DNA from 3 places in the Clostridium sp. JNZ J1-5 genome. Region 3 is predicted to be linked to each of the others. Evidence: riboswitches for the same ligand, from Rfam matches in the RefSeq annotation. Region 3 holds a riboswitch; each other region holds the start of a gene.

Region 1 (4,343 bases), 700 kb from region 3:
TCCGTATCTTTTATGGATTTTAATACATTGCTTAACAGTAACTCCATAAGTCTGAAGGAACACCATTATATTCCTTATCTCTCTTTGTTTTGCATAAGATTTAGATATAGTCTCTATCTTTTTTATTCCTATACCATCTATTTCTTTTAATCTTTCTATATTTTCATCTAATATCTCTAAGGTTTCTTCCCCAAAGTGCTCTACAATTTTTTTTGCAGTAACTGGTCCTATTCCTGATATTATACCTGAAGATAGATATTTTTCTATTCCCTCTAGTGAAGTTGGAACTATCTCTTCACATGAACTCACTTTAAATTGTTCACCAAATTGAGGATGATTAAACCATTCACCCTGAATTTTTAAATTTTGCCCTTCTGATATATAAGGTATGAATCCAGTTATAGTGATTTTCTTTTTCTTATCCTTTATATGTGCTACTACATATCCATTATTTTCGTTTTTAAAAACTATTCCCTCTACTGTTCCTTGTACTTCAGCCATAAAATCGCTCCTAAAATATAATTAACTTAAGTTAATTATAAGGTATATGCCTAACACTTCTCAACTATTATGTATTATTTAATATTTTTACCATGATTTTATTTAATAAACCTAAAGCTACTTATCTGCTCCATATAAAAAAAGCTAATATCACTATGATATTAGCTTTTTATACTAAAATGTTTAATTCAATTATTATATATATTTTTTGATAGCTTCTACTTTATCTAGCTGTTCCCATGGAAGTTCTACATCAGTTCTTCCAAAGTGCCCATAAGCTGCTGTTTGTCTATATAATGGTCTTCTTAATTCTAAATCTCTAATTATTGCACCAGGTCTTAAGTCAAATACTTTGTTAACTATTTCTACTATTTTATCGTCTTCAACTTTTCCTGTTCCAAAAGTATTTACTAAAAGTGATACTGGGCGAGCAACACCTATCGCATAAGCTAAACCTATTTCAAGTTTATCTGCAACTCCAGCTGCTACCAAGTTTTTAGCAACCCATCTTGCTGCGTAAGCTGCTGATCTGTCAACTTTTGTTGGATCTTTTCCTGAAAAAGCTCCGCCACCATGTCTTCCGTATCCACCATAAGTATCAACTATAATCTTTCTTCCTGTTAATCCTGTATCTCCATGTGGTCCACCGATAACAAATCTTCCTGTTGGATTTATGTAGTACTTTGTTTTGTCATCTAACCATTCATTAGGAATTATAAATCTTATTACATGTTCCATAAGATTTTTACGTATTTGCTCTTGTGTAACTTCTGGATCATGTTGAGTTGAAACAACTATAGCATCTATTCTTACAGGTTTATCATCCTCATATTCAACTGTAACTTGAGTTTTACCATCCGGTCTTAAGTATGGTAATATACCGTTCTTTCTAACCTCTGTTAATCTTCTTGAAAGCTTATGTGCCATACTTATAGGAAGAGGCATATATTCTGGTGTTTCATTAGAAGCAAATCCAAACATAAGTCCTTGATCTCCAGCTCCTATTGCCTCAACTTCGTCTTTTTCACCTTCTCTTGACTCTAGGGCTTCATCTACACCCATAGCTATATCTACTGATTGTTCATCAATTGCTGTCAATACAGCACATGTTTCAGCGTCAAATCCATATTTAGCTCTTGTATATCCTATATCTGTAACGACTTCTCTTACAAGCTTTGAAATATCAACATAACAGTTCGTGGATATTTCTCCCATAACCATAACCATTCCAGTTGTAACCGCCGTTTCACAAGCTACCCTTCCATTAGGATCTTTTTCTAAAATAGCATCCAAAATAGCATCTGAAATTTGGTCACACATTTTATCTGGATGTCCTTCTGTTACTGATTCTGAAGTAAACAATCTTCTCATTCTAAAATCTCCTTTCTAAAAAAAAATAAAACCCCTTCTTAATTGAAGAGGTTGATTGCGTGATTATCATGATTTCTTATCTTGCAGATTAAATCTGCAGGAATTAGCACCTTAGTACAACAGTACCGGTTGCTGGGTTTCACAGGGCCAGTCCCTCCACCTCTCTTGATAAGATTTTTTCTTATCTATTATTTAATTTTACTTAAGCAAAATAATATTATCACAGTATAATATCCATGTCAATAACATGAAGCTTAACTTATCATTAATTTTACAAATATTTATTTTATACAAATATTTAATTTGATTTATATAAATTTAAAAATAGGAGGTTTTAACTGAATTTAAAATCAACATTCATATAAAACAAAAATAAAAAAAGACATCAACATTGATGTCTTCTATGGTGGAGGAGGATGGATTCGAACCATCGAAACGAAACGTAACAGATTTACAGTCTGCCCCCTTTGGCCACTCGGGAACTCCTCCATATTAACTTTTAAAAAACTTAACAGCTACCAACTTCTCTAAAAATAAATGGTGGGCACAACAGGGCTCGAACCTGTGACCCCCTGCTTGTAAGGCAGATGCTCTCCCAGCTGAGCTATGCGCCCATTTATTTATATGGTGGAGGAGGATGGATTCGAACCATCGAAACGAAACGTAACAGATTTACAGTCTGCCCCCTTTGGCCACTCGGGAACTCCTCCGAAATTGGTGCTGGCACCAGGACTTGAACCCGGAACCTACTGATTACAAGTCAGTTGCTCTACCAGTTGAGCCATGCCAGCATGCTTATTTATTTTTTATTTTCAGCGTTTTACCGCGTCAACGAATATTAGTATACCTAGAACTAGCACTTATTTCAACTCTAACTTTTGTTATTTAAATGAAATTACAAGCATATTGCTCTTAATTTCACCACATTACTTCGAATTACTTATACATTTATATCAATTATTCATCTCCTTTTTCCTTTTAATTCTATTATATTTTCTTTTTTTATTAATTTTTATTTCATATAGTATATATGCTTTTCATATAAATTATCAAGGAGGTGTCGTTCTTGAATAAAGTCAGAGTCCACTATAAAGATAATCTATCTTATTACGAAATAGCATATTTTTTAAAAGATTACATGGATGAAAATTCTGTTATAGTATGTATTGGTACTGACAGATGTATAGGAGATTGTCTAGGGCCATTAGTAGGAACATTATTAAAAAATGAAAACTTCCCACTAAAAGTATATGGAACTATTTCTGAACCTATACACGCTTTAAATATAGATAAACAGCTTCAGCAGATAAAAAAACTTCATCCCTCTTCTAGTATAATAGGCGTTGATGCTTGTTTAGGAGAAATGAAAAACATAGGGGAAATACAAGCTCGCGATTATCCTATACATCCTGGAAAAGGTGTAGGTAAAATTTTACCTGAAGTTGGGGAAACCTCCATAATAGGTATTGTGGACTCTAGTGATAATAACGAGCTATTTACAAATAGGAATATACGCCTAGATTTAATTATGGAAATGGCCAAAGTCATTACTCACTCTCTAATCCATTCATATTACCTTTCACAATTACATGATAAAAATATGGATAACATAATATAAATATCATATGTTTTAAGCTATCCTTAACTTCTCATAATTCCAAAATAATTTTAAATAAAATATACGCTCCATAATTTTAAGATTATAGAGCGTATATTTTATAACTTATATAATAAGTATATATATTAGTCTATTAGGTTTATATCCTGCCCCTTATAAGATGCATCAATCTTATCTAGGTAGCTTAGTACATCTCCAGTGCCTAGAGCAACTGATGAAACTGAATCTTGAGCAACATGTACGGGAACTTTAGTTACTTCCTCTATTAACTTATCCAATCCATTTAATAAGGATCCGCCACCTGTCATTACAATTCCTCTATCAGCTATATCTGCTGCTAATTCAGGTGGAGTTTTTTCTAAAACTGAGTGAGTACAATCTGCAATAGCATTTACCGCCTCACTCAATGCTTCTCTCATCTCTTCTGAGGATACACTTATATTTTTAGGGAGTCCTGTTATTAGATCTCTTCCTCTTATTTCCATACTTATATTCTCTTCTCTTTTATATGCGGTTCCAATATTCATCTTTAATTCTTCTGCTGTTCTTTCTCCAATCATGAGTTTATGTTTTTTTCTTATGTACTTTATTATTGATTCATCGAAGCTATCCCCGGCAACTTTAATGGAACTTCTTACAACCATTCCACCAAGAGAGATTACTGCTATGTCTGTCGTTCCCCCTCCAATGTCTATTACCATATTACCACTAGCTTTTGTTATATCTAACCCAGCTCCAATAGCTGCTGCCAAAGGCTCTTCTATTAAGAACACTTTTTTTGCTCCTGCATTAACAGCTGCGTCCTTAACAGCTCTCTTTTCTACTTCAGTAGCTTCACAAGGAACACAAATTA
Region 2 (4,343 bases), 1.8 Mb from region 3:
TGAAAGAAGCATAATAAAATCATATAGAAAGCATATATGGACAAAGTTTACTAGAGCAATTAAAGATTATAAATTAGTTGAAGAAGGAGATAGAGTTGCAGTAGCAATATCTGGAGGAAAAGATAGTTTGTTAATGGCAAAGCTATTTCAAGAGCTTCAACGACATGGACAAATTAAATTCGAATTAGAATTTATTGCAATGGATCCAGGTTTTCACGATACTAATAGAAAATTACTTCTTGATAACTGTGAATATTTAAATATTCCAGTAAAAATATTTGAGTCAGGTATTTTTGAAGTGGTTGATCGTATTGCAGGGGATTATCCATGTTATATGTGTGCAAGAATGCGTCGTGGTTCTCTATATTCAAAAGCTCAAGAATTGGGATGTAATAAGTTGTCACTAGGACATCATTTTAATGATGTTATTGAAACTACATTATTAAATGTACTTTATGCTGGTAACTTTAAAACAATGAAACCTAAGCTTAAGTCTACAAATTTTGAAGGTCTAGAACTTATAAGACCACTTTACTATATACATGAAGATGACATTAAAAGATATACATCAAATTCTGGAATTACACCTATGAACTGTGGATGTATAGTAGCAGCACAAAAGACTTCAAGCAAACGTCGTGAGATTAAAGAACTTATTAGAGAATTAAAGAAAAACTTTAAGGATGTTGAAAAGTCAATTTTTCAATCAGCACAAAATGTAAATATAGATTCTATTTTAGGTTGGGAGAAAAAAGGACAAAAATATTCGTTTTTAGATTTTTACGATGAAGAATAATATGGCAAGTACCGCACTAGTAAATTAGTGCGGTATTTACATCATAAAGTATATAAGCTTTATATTTTTTCAAGAGTTAAGTAAGTGTGGTTAAATTTATTATTTTCATCTACAGTTCCTTTATGCATTTCGGTTATTTTCCAATCATTTTTATTATATCCAGGGAAAAAAGTATCTCCTTGAAAGTCATGATGTATTATGGTAAGATATATCTTCTTTGCATATGGCATCAATTCAGAAAAAATTTCTCCTCCTCCTATTACAAAGTATTCTTCTTTACTGTGAATAAGTGGATTTATTTCATCAACACTGTGGATAACTTTCACATTTATATTTTCCATATTATAATCTCTATTTCCAGTTAACACTATATGCTTTCTTCCAGGAAGTACACTTGGAAGGGCCTCAAAAGTTTTTCTACCCATAATCATTGTTTTAGTTTTAGATAGAGTTATCTCTTTAAAATGTTTTAAATCTTCAGGAATTTTCCAAGGAAGATTATTATCTTTACCAATTACATTATTTTGAGATACTGCAACTACAAAACTCAGCATATTTTTCACCTCTTTTATTAGTACTAAAATTATAACATTGAATTAATATCTGTAATATATAAGTTAAATATTTATCAAATTTATTATGAAATTTTTTAATAATTCATGTATATATGGTATAATTTTTATATAGAACAAATGTAAAGTTGAATTTAGTTGTACTTTATAAGCTTAGGTAAAATGTCTAAAGTTGTTATATATCAAATTGAAAGCAACTGCAAGGAGAATAATTATGATTAAAGGGAAAAAAGTTATAATTAGACAGCTAGAACTAGGAGATGAAGAATATTTTCACAAATGGTGGAATGATGAGCTGATGATGGAGCATTCAGGAAATGCTTTTGGAACTTTACAAAGCAAAGATAGTATAAGAAAATGTATTGTAGATCAAATTGAAGATTGTTCTATGTTTCCTGAAAGCAAAAGATTCATTATACTAAGAAAAGATGATTTAGTTCCTATTGGTGAAATCAATTATATGAACTGGGATGCAAGAAACCAAAAGGCTGAAATAGGTATAAAAATATGTTATATAAAAGAGCAAGAAAAAGGATATGGCTATGATGCACTATATTATTTTATTGATTTTCTATTCAAATTTTTAAATTTAAATAAAATAGAATTAACTACTATGATAGATAATATAAAAGCTCAAGGACTGTACAAAAGATTAGGTTTTAAAGAAGTAGGTATAATTAGAGAAGCTTATTTTGACAGCAGGATTGGTATATTTTCTAGTGTAGTATTTATGGACTTATTGAAAAGTGATTGGAAAGAAATAAAATCAAGCTCAATAATATAAAACACAAAACACGTAGGCAAGTACTTACGTGTTTTTATATAAATTGTAAAAAACTTCTTGACACACAATGAAATCATGTGTAAAATTAATTTTAAAATTGAATAAAAGATTAATCTTATCAAGAGTGGTTGAGGGACTGGCCCGATGAAACCCGGCAACAGCTAGTTTAAAGCTTTAAACTAGAAATGTGCTAATTCCTGCAGGAAATATCCTGAAAGATAAGAAGGGAGTAGGCTATTTAAATTAATAGTCTAATGCATAAGTAATTATAACCGCTTCTTATCGAGAGATTGAAGCGGTTTTTTTTATGCAAAATAGTATAACGCGTTAAACTAACACTAATGAACATGTAGGGGGCTACATGGAAAGTTTTAAATGAATGTAAAAATCAGCATTCATTTAAAACAGAGCATAAATTATGTAAAAGGGGGCAATTTTTATGAGTAAAAATTGGAAAAAGGGGACTATATGTATACAAGGAGGATATACGCCAAAAGCAGGAGAGACAAGAGTATTACCAATTTATCAAAGCACAACTTATAAATATGAGGATCCAGACCAAGTAGCAGCATTATTCGATTTAGAGGCAGAGGGGCATATGTATTCTAGAATCAGTAATCCTACTGTAGCTGCCTTTGAAGAAAAAGTTAGTGCTCTTGAAGGGGGCGTTGGAGCTGTCGCTGTATCAGCAGGTCAAACAGCTACTGCTTTAGCTATATTAAACATTTGTAAAACAGGAGATCATGTAGTTGCTGCATCTACACTTTATGGCGGAACTTTTAGTCTGCTTTCAACAACCTTAAAGAAATTTGGAATAGATGTAACTTTTGTAAATCCAGATTCAGATGAAGAAGAAATATTAAAGTGCTTTAAAGAAAATACAAGAGCTATTTTTGGTGAGACCATAGGGAATCCAGGATTAAATATTTTGGATTTTGAAAAGTTTTCATCAGTCGCAAAGAAAAAGCAAGTGCCTTTTATTGTAGATAATACAATAGCAACTCCATATCTTTGCAACCCGCTAAAACTTGGAGCTAATATAGTTGTTCATTCTACAACAAAATATATTGACGGTCATGCTACCAGTATAGGTGGAATCATTGTAGATGGTGGAAATTTCAATTGGGACAATGGAAAATATCTAGAGCTTATAGAACCAGATCCAAGTTACCATGGAGTTAAATATGTTGAGAAGTTTGGAAATGCAGCATATATAGTGAAAGTTCGTGTTCAGCTTTTAAGAGACCTAGGAACTTGCACAAGTCCTTTTAATGCCTTTTTATTTAATCTGGGACTTGAAACACTACATTTAAGAATGGAAAGACATAGTGAAAATGCTTTTAAGTTAGCTAAATACCTAGAGAAACATGAAAAAGTAAGCTGGGTAAGCTATCCTCTCCTTGAAAGCCATACTACCTATCCTCTAGCTAAAAAATATTTGCCTAAAGGGGCTAGCGGTATATTAACTTTTGGAATAAATGGAGGAATTGAAGCAGGTAAGAAATTCATTAGAAATCTAGAATTAGCTGCTTTAGTAGTTCATTTAGGAGATGCAAGAACATCAGTAATTCATCCTGCTAGTACAACACATAGACAATTGAATGAAGAGCAGCAGGTAGCATCAGGAGTTACACCAGACTTAATTAGGGTTTCTGTAGGAATCGAAGATATTGAAGATATTATAGCTGATTTTCAACAGTCTTTAGAGAATTTAGGGAACTAATCCGATGACTACCCGCTCTAATACTCTCATGGGAGTAAAAACTCCCTCCGAAGCAAAGAACTCTGTTAATATAAGTATTATAATAAGATAAGGAGAAAGAAAGTATGCCAATTATAATACCCAAAAATCTTCCTGCAGCAAAAATTCTTGGGGATGAAAATGTATTTGTGATGTATGAAGATAGAGCATTACATCAAGATATCAGACCTTTAAAAATAGTTATACTGAATTTAATGCCAACCAAAATTCAAACAGAAACTCAAATTTTAAGATTACTTGGGAATACTCCTCTTCAAGTGGAGATTAAATTACTTCATATTGAAGAGCACAAATCAAAAAATACATCTGAGGAGCATTTAGAAAGCTTCTATAATAGCTTTAAAGATATAAAAGATGAAAAGTTTGATGGCATGATAATAACTGGTGCGCCAATTGAGCATTTAGATTTTAAAGAGGTCGATTACTGGA
Region 3 (4,343 bases):
GTGATGTAGGAGTTTATGAGCTAGAAAATAAAAAAAATGATTATGTAAAAATTAAAGTATATTCCCCTTCTAAAAATGAGCAAAAAACCTTTACCATAAGCTATAAAGTTAATAACGTAGCTATTAAATATAATGATGTAGGTGAGCTTTTCTATAACTTTTTAGGTACTGAAAACACTACTCCAGTAGATTCATTTACGGCAAATATAGATTTGCCATATCCTGCTTATGAGGATAAAGTTAAAATATTTGGACGTATTCCATCAAATGGACTTATAAACTTTACAGGTAAAGGATCAGTAGTTTTGCATGGAGAAAGTGTTCCAGATGAAAAAATTTTAGCTGCAAGGCTGATTTTTCCTAAAGAATATATACCTAACTCTAGAAAAATTGTAAATGAAGAGGCCTATTCTAGAATTTTAAGCGAAGAAAAAAAGTATTCTGATGATATTAAGAATAAAATTGAGAGAGCTAAAAAGAGAAAAGAATTTTCAAATTATGGATCTATAGCGTTTACAGGAGGAAGTGCTGTTTTAATAGTAGCATTAATATTAGCCTTTAGAAGAAAAGTAAGGTTTAATAAAGAAGATTTCTATATAATGCTTCCAGAAGATTGTACTCCAGCAGTTGCAAGTATAATATATTCAAGCTATTTAGGAACTAAAGACATAATTTCAACTATTTTAGATTTATGTAGAAAAGGTTATCTAAGGGTGGAAAATTTTGAAGAAGACATGTTAGAAAATGAACACAATAAAACTAAGAAAAAGAAATATGAAAATTATAAGATAACAAAAATAAAGGAAATAGACGATTTATTATTAAACCATGAAAAGTTTTTTATAGAATGGGTAATAGAGAAGATGGGAAATGGCACTTATGTAACTTTAGAAGATATAAAAAGCTACTCTAAAAAGAACACATCCAAGTTTACTCAAAACTATAATAAGTGGAGTAAACTTGTTAAAGAGGAAGCTAAAAGCAGAGGCTATTTTGATGAAAGAGGCAAAAAATACGCTTTAGCTTGTATAGTGCTGGGAATAATCGAACTTACAGCAGGATGTATATTTACAGCTTTTTCTGCTTTTATGGGAATAGTCAACATAATCCTTGGAGTGATTTTTATTATATGGGGAATTGCTCTTGTATATAGAAAAAGTGACCATGGATATATAGAATATATAAAATGGACTCAATTTAGAAAATATCTAAAAAAGGTACAAGAGGAAAATATACAAAATGAATTTTCACAATATCCATTAGATGAATACCTTATATATGCAATTTCACTTGGACTTGATGATAAAATAATAAAAAAATTTAAGCCATATATAGAGACTAGTTATGATTATAATAATAATTTTATATTCTGGTATTTTATCTTATATAGCAATAATAAAGCAACCAATCCGTTTAATGACAGTATCAATTCAGCATTTGGAGGAGTTGTACCATCTACTGGGGCTGGCGGAGGAACCAGCGGATCAACTGGTGGAGCCGGTGGAGGAGGTGCAGGAGCCTTTTAAATGCAGTAAGATTAATTGTATTTTTTAGATAGATTCAAATTAATTTATAATGTAGAGGTGATAGGTTTGAATATTTATGAATTTGCTATGAAATCAGAGTTAGAGGGATCAGCTTACTATAAAAGAGCAGCTGATTTATGTAAAGATGAGTGGTTAAAGGGAATTTTTGAATTTTTATCCCTTGAAGAAAAGAAGCATTTTAACATATTTAAAGAGATGAAGGATAGAAATCTAGAATTTAAAAGTTTAGAAAATCATAATTATAAAGATTTAAAAAGTATTTTTCAAGACAAGAGAGAAGAAAAAATAATTGGAAGTCTATCAGAGCTTCAAACTAGTATATATTTAGCAGCAGCAAAAGACGAAAGAGATACCATAGAATCCTATGAAAGAATTTTAAGTGAAATTGAAAACGAACAGGAAAAAAAAGCAGTATTAGAAATAATCAATGAAGAGAAAGAGCATTTAAGGTTTTTAGAAGAAGTTATAGAATTAATGAATAAATTAGAAAAAAATAGAGAACAATAAAAATTTAAAAATGTTATTGACAAACATTAATCTTAATAATATAATTGTTAACAATAAAACTTAATATGGCTTATCAAGAGTGGTGGAGGGACTGGCCCGATGAAACCCAGCAACCGGTATATATTATATGAATTATATACAATGGTGCTAAATCCTGCAGCGAAAGCTGAGAGATGAGGGTAGGGTAGATCTATTAAGACCTAAGGATATCCTTAGGTCTTTTATTTTTTCCAAAGTTAGCAAGTTTTAAGGGGTATAGAAATAATCAGGGGGTAAGACAATGATACAAATCAAAAATGTAGAAAAGTTCTTTGGTAAGGACCATGTCTTAAAAGATGTAAGTTTGAGCATAGAAAAGGGGGAAATATTTGGGATAGTGGGGCATAGTGGTGCAGGAAAGTCAACTTTTTTAAGATGTATAAATGGACTTGAAACCTATGATAAGGGGAACGTATTAGTAAATAATAAGGAAGTTAATATATTAAGTGAAGAAGAATTAAGAAAATTTAGAAAGAATATAGGTATGATATTCCAAAACTTTAGTCTGCTTAATAGAAAAAATGTATGGCAAAATGTTTCTCTTCCAATGGAAATCTGGGGGTACAGTAGGGAAGAGATGGATAAAAGAGTAAAGGAACTATTGAATCTAGTGGGACTTGAGGATAAGGCTAGGAGCATGCCAAAAGAACTTAGTGGAGGACAAAAACAGAGAGTTGCTATTGCTAGAGCTTTAACTCTTCAGCCAGAAATACTTCTTTGTGATGAGGCAACTTCTGCATTAGATCCTAAAACTACAAAATCAATTCTAGAACTATTAAGAGAAATAAACAGAAAACTAGGCATAACAATAGTAATAGTAACTCATCAAATGGAAGTTATAAAAGAAGTATGTACTAAAGTAGCACTGATGGAAGAAGGAAGAGTAATACAGTTTGGGAAGGCAGAAGAAATTTTTCTTAATCCAACCAAGGAGATGCAAAACCTTTTAGGGGAAGACGAGGTATTGCCAGAGGATGGAGTAAATATAAAGATTTTCTTTCCAAAGGAATTAAGCCAAAACTGTGTAATAACATCTATGGCAAGAGAATTAAATATGGATTTTTCAATTGTTTGGGGAAAACTTGAAAAATTTAGCCAAGGTGTACTGGGGAGCTTAGTAATTAACATATCAGAGGATAAAAAAGATAAAGTTTGTTTTTACTTAGAAAGTCAAAATGTGCATTGGGAGGTGTTATAGGATATGATTGAAAAAATATTGCTTCCAGCTTTAGGGGAAACTCTAGTTATGGTTATAGTTTCCACAATTTTAGCAATAATAGTAGGATTTATACCAGCTATCATTATGATAATAACAGGCAAAGATGGATTAAGACCAAATGAAGCGGTTTATAAAATTTTAGATGCTTTTATAAATATTTTAAGATCTTTCCCATTTATAGTTTTGATGGTAATACTAATACCATTTACAAGATTTATAGTAGGAAGATCTATTGGAACAGCTGCTGCTATAGTACCATTAACTATTGGATCAGCACCGTTTGTTACTAGAATTATTGAAGCTGCTCTTAAAGAAGTAGATAAAGGAGTAATTGAAGCAGCAAAGTCCTTTGGAGCCAGTACTTCACAGATAATATTTAAAGTTATGCTTCCAGAAGCACTTCCATCTATTATTTCTGGAATAACTCTTACTGTTATTAGTATAGTTGGATTTTCAGCTATGGCTGGTGCAATTGGAGCAGGAGGTCTTGGTGCCGTAGCAATAAATTATGGATATCAAATGTTTAGAAATGATATTTTGATAGCTACAGTAATAGTTTTAATAATTATGGTTCAGGGATTACAAAGTATAGGAACTATTGTATATAAAAAGGTTAATAAATAGACTACTTCAATTATGTATTTTGTAGTTTATTTTGATAATAAAATAAAAAATTAATTAATATTAAGGGGGCTTTTTATATGAATAAGAGAATATTATCAGTTTTATTAACAGGAACGCTAATTGTGGTGGGGGCAATTACGTTAACAGCATGTGGGAGCAAGGATACTAGTGGAAAACCACAAGAAAAGAAAAATATTGTAATTGGAGCATCTCCAGAACCTCATGCTGCCATATTAGAAAAGGTAAAGCCTATATTAGAAAAGAAGGGGTATACTTTAGAAATTAAAATATTTAATGACTATGTAATCCCAAATACATCAGTAGAAGATGGAAGTTTAGATGCTAATTTCTTTCAACATGTTCCTTATTTAGAGAAATTTAATAAGGAAAAAGGTACTCATTTAGCT

What was found. A riboswitch is a leader RNA that binds a small molecule or an ion and turns the genes downstream of it on or off. The one in region 3 is predicted to bind S-adenosylmethionine.
Region 1: linked by a shared signal. The riboswitch ahead of metK (methionine adenosyltransferase) and the one ahead of ACWW38_RS15845 (methionine ABC transporter ATP-binding protein) in region 3 are both predicted to bind S-adenosylmethionine.
Region 2: linked by a shared signal. The riboswitch ahead of ACWW38_RS07410 (O-acetylhomoserine aminocarboxypropyltransferase/cysteine synthase family protein) and the one ahead of ACWW38_RS15845 (methionine ABC transporter ATP-binding protein) in region 3 are both predicted to bind S-adenosylmethionine.

The regions. Positions count from the first base shown of each region.
Region 1 is NZ_CM132773.1:2,614,016-2,618,358, reverse strand. Features, by position in the region: gene recD2 (SF1B family DNA helicase RecD2) at 1-501, opposite strand, end outside; gene metK (methionine adenosyltransferase) at 697-1,872, opposite strand; SAM riboswitch class I at 1,946-2,047, opposite strand; tRNA gene ACWW38_RS12635 (tRNA-Tyr) at 2,277-2,361, opposite strand; tRNA gene ACWW38_RS12630 (tRNA-Val) at 2,411-2,486, opposite strand; tRNA gene ACWW38_RS12625 (tRNA-Tyr) at 2,498-2,582, opposite strand; tRNA gene ACWW38_RS12620 (tRNA-Thr) at 2,588-2,663, opposite strand; gene yyaC (spore protease YyaC) at 2,939-3,490, shown strand; gene mreB (rod shape-determining protein MreB) at 3,616-4,343, opposite strand, start outside.
Region 2 is NZ_CM132773.1:1,562,062-1,566,404, reverse strand. Features, by position in the region: gene ACWW38_RS07425 (tRNA 2-thiocytidine biosynthesis TtcA family protein) at 1-796, shown strand, start outside; gene ACWW38_RS07420 (dihydrofolate reductase) at 856-1,350, opposite strand; gene ACWW38_RS07415 (GNAT family N-acetyltransferase) at 1,583-2,152, shown strand; SAM riboswitch class I at 2,265-2,377, shown strand; gene ACWW38_RS07410 (O-acetylhomoserine aminocarboxypropyltransferase/cysteine synthase family protein) at 2,592-3,875, shown strand; gene metA (homoserine O-acetyltransferase MetA) at 3,980-4,343, shown strand, end outside.
Region 3 is NZ_CM132773.1:3,313,009-3,317,351, forward strand. Features, by position in the region: gene ACWW38_RS15835 (DUF2207 family protein) at 1-1,526, shown strand, start outside; gene ACWW38_RS15840 (ferritin family protein) at 1,593-2,054, shown strand; SAM riboswitch class I at 2,122-2,234, shown strand; gene ACWW38_RS15845 (methionine ABC transporter ATP-binding protein) at 2,335-3,291, shown strand; gene ACWW38_RS15850 (methionine ABC transporter permease) at 3,295-3,936, shown strand; gene ACWW38_RS15855 (MetQ/NlpA family ABC transporter substrate-binding protein) at 4,014-4,343, shown strand, end outside.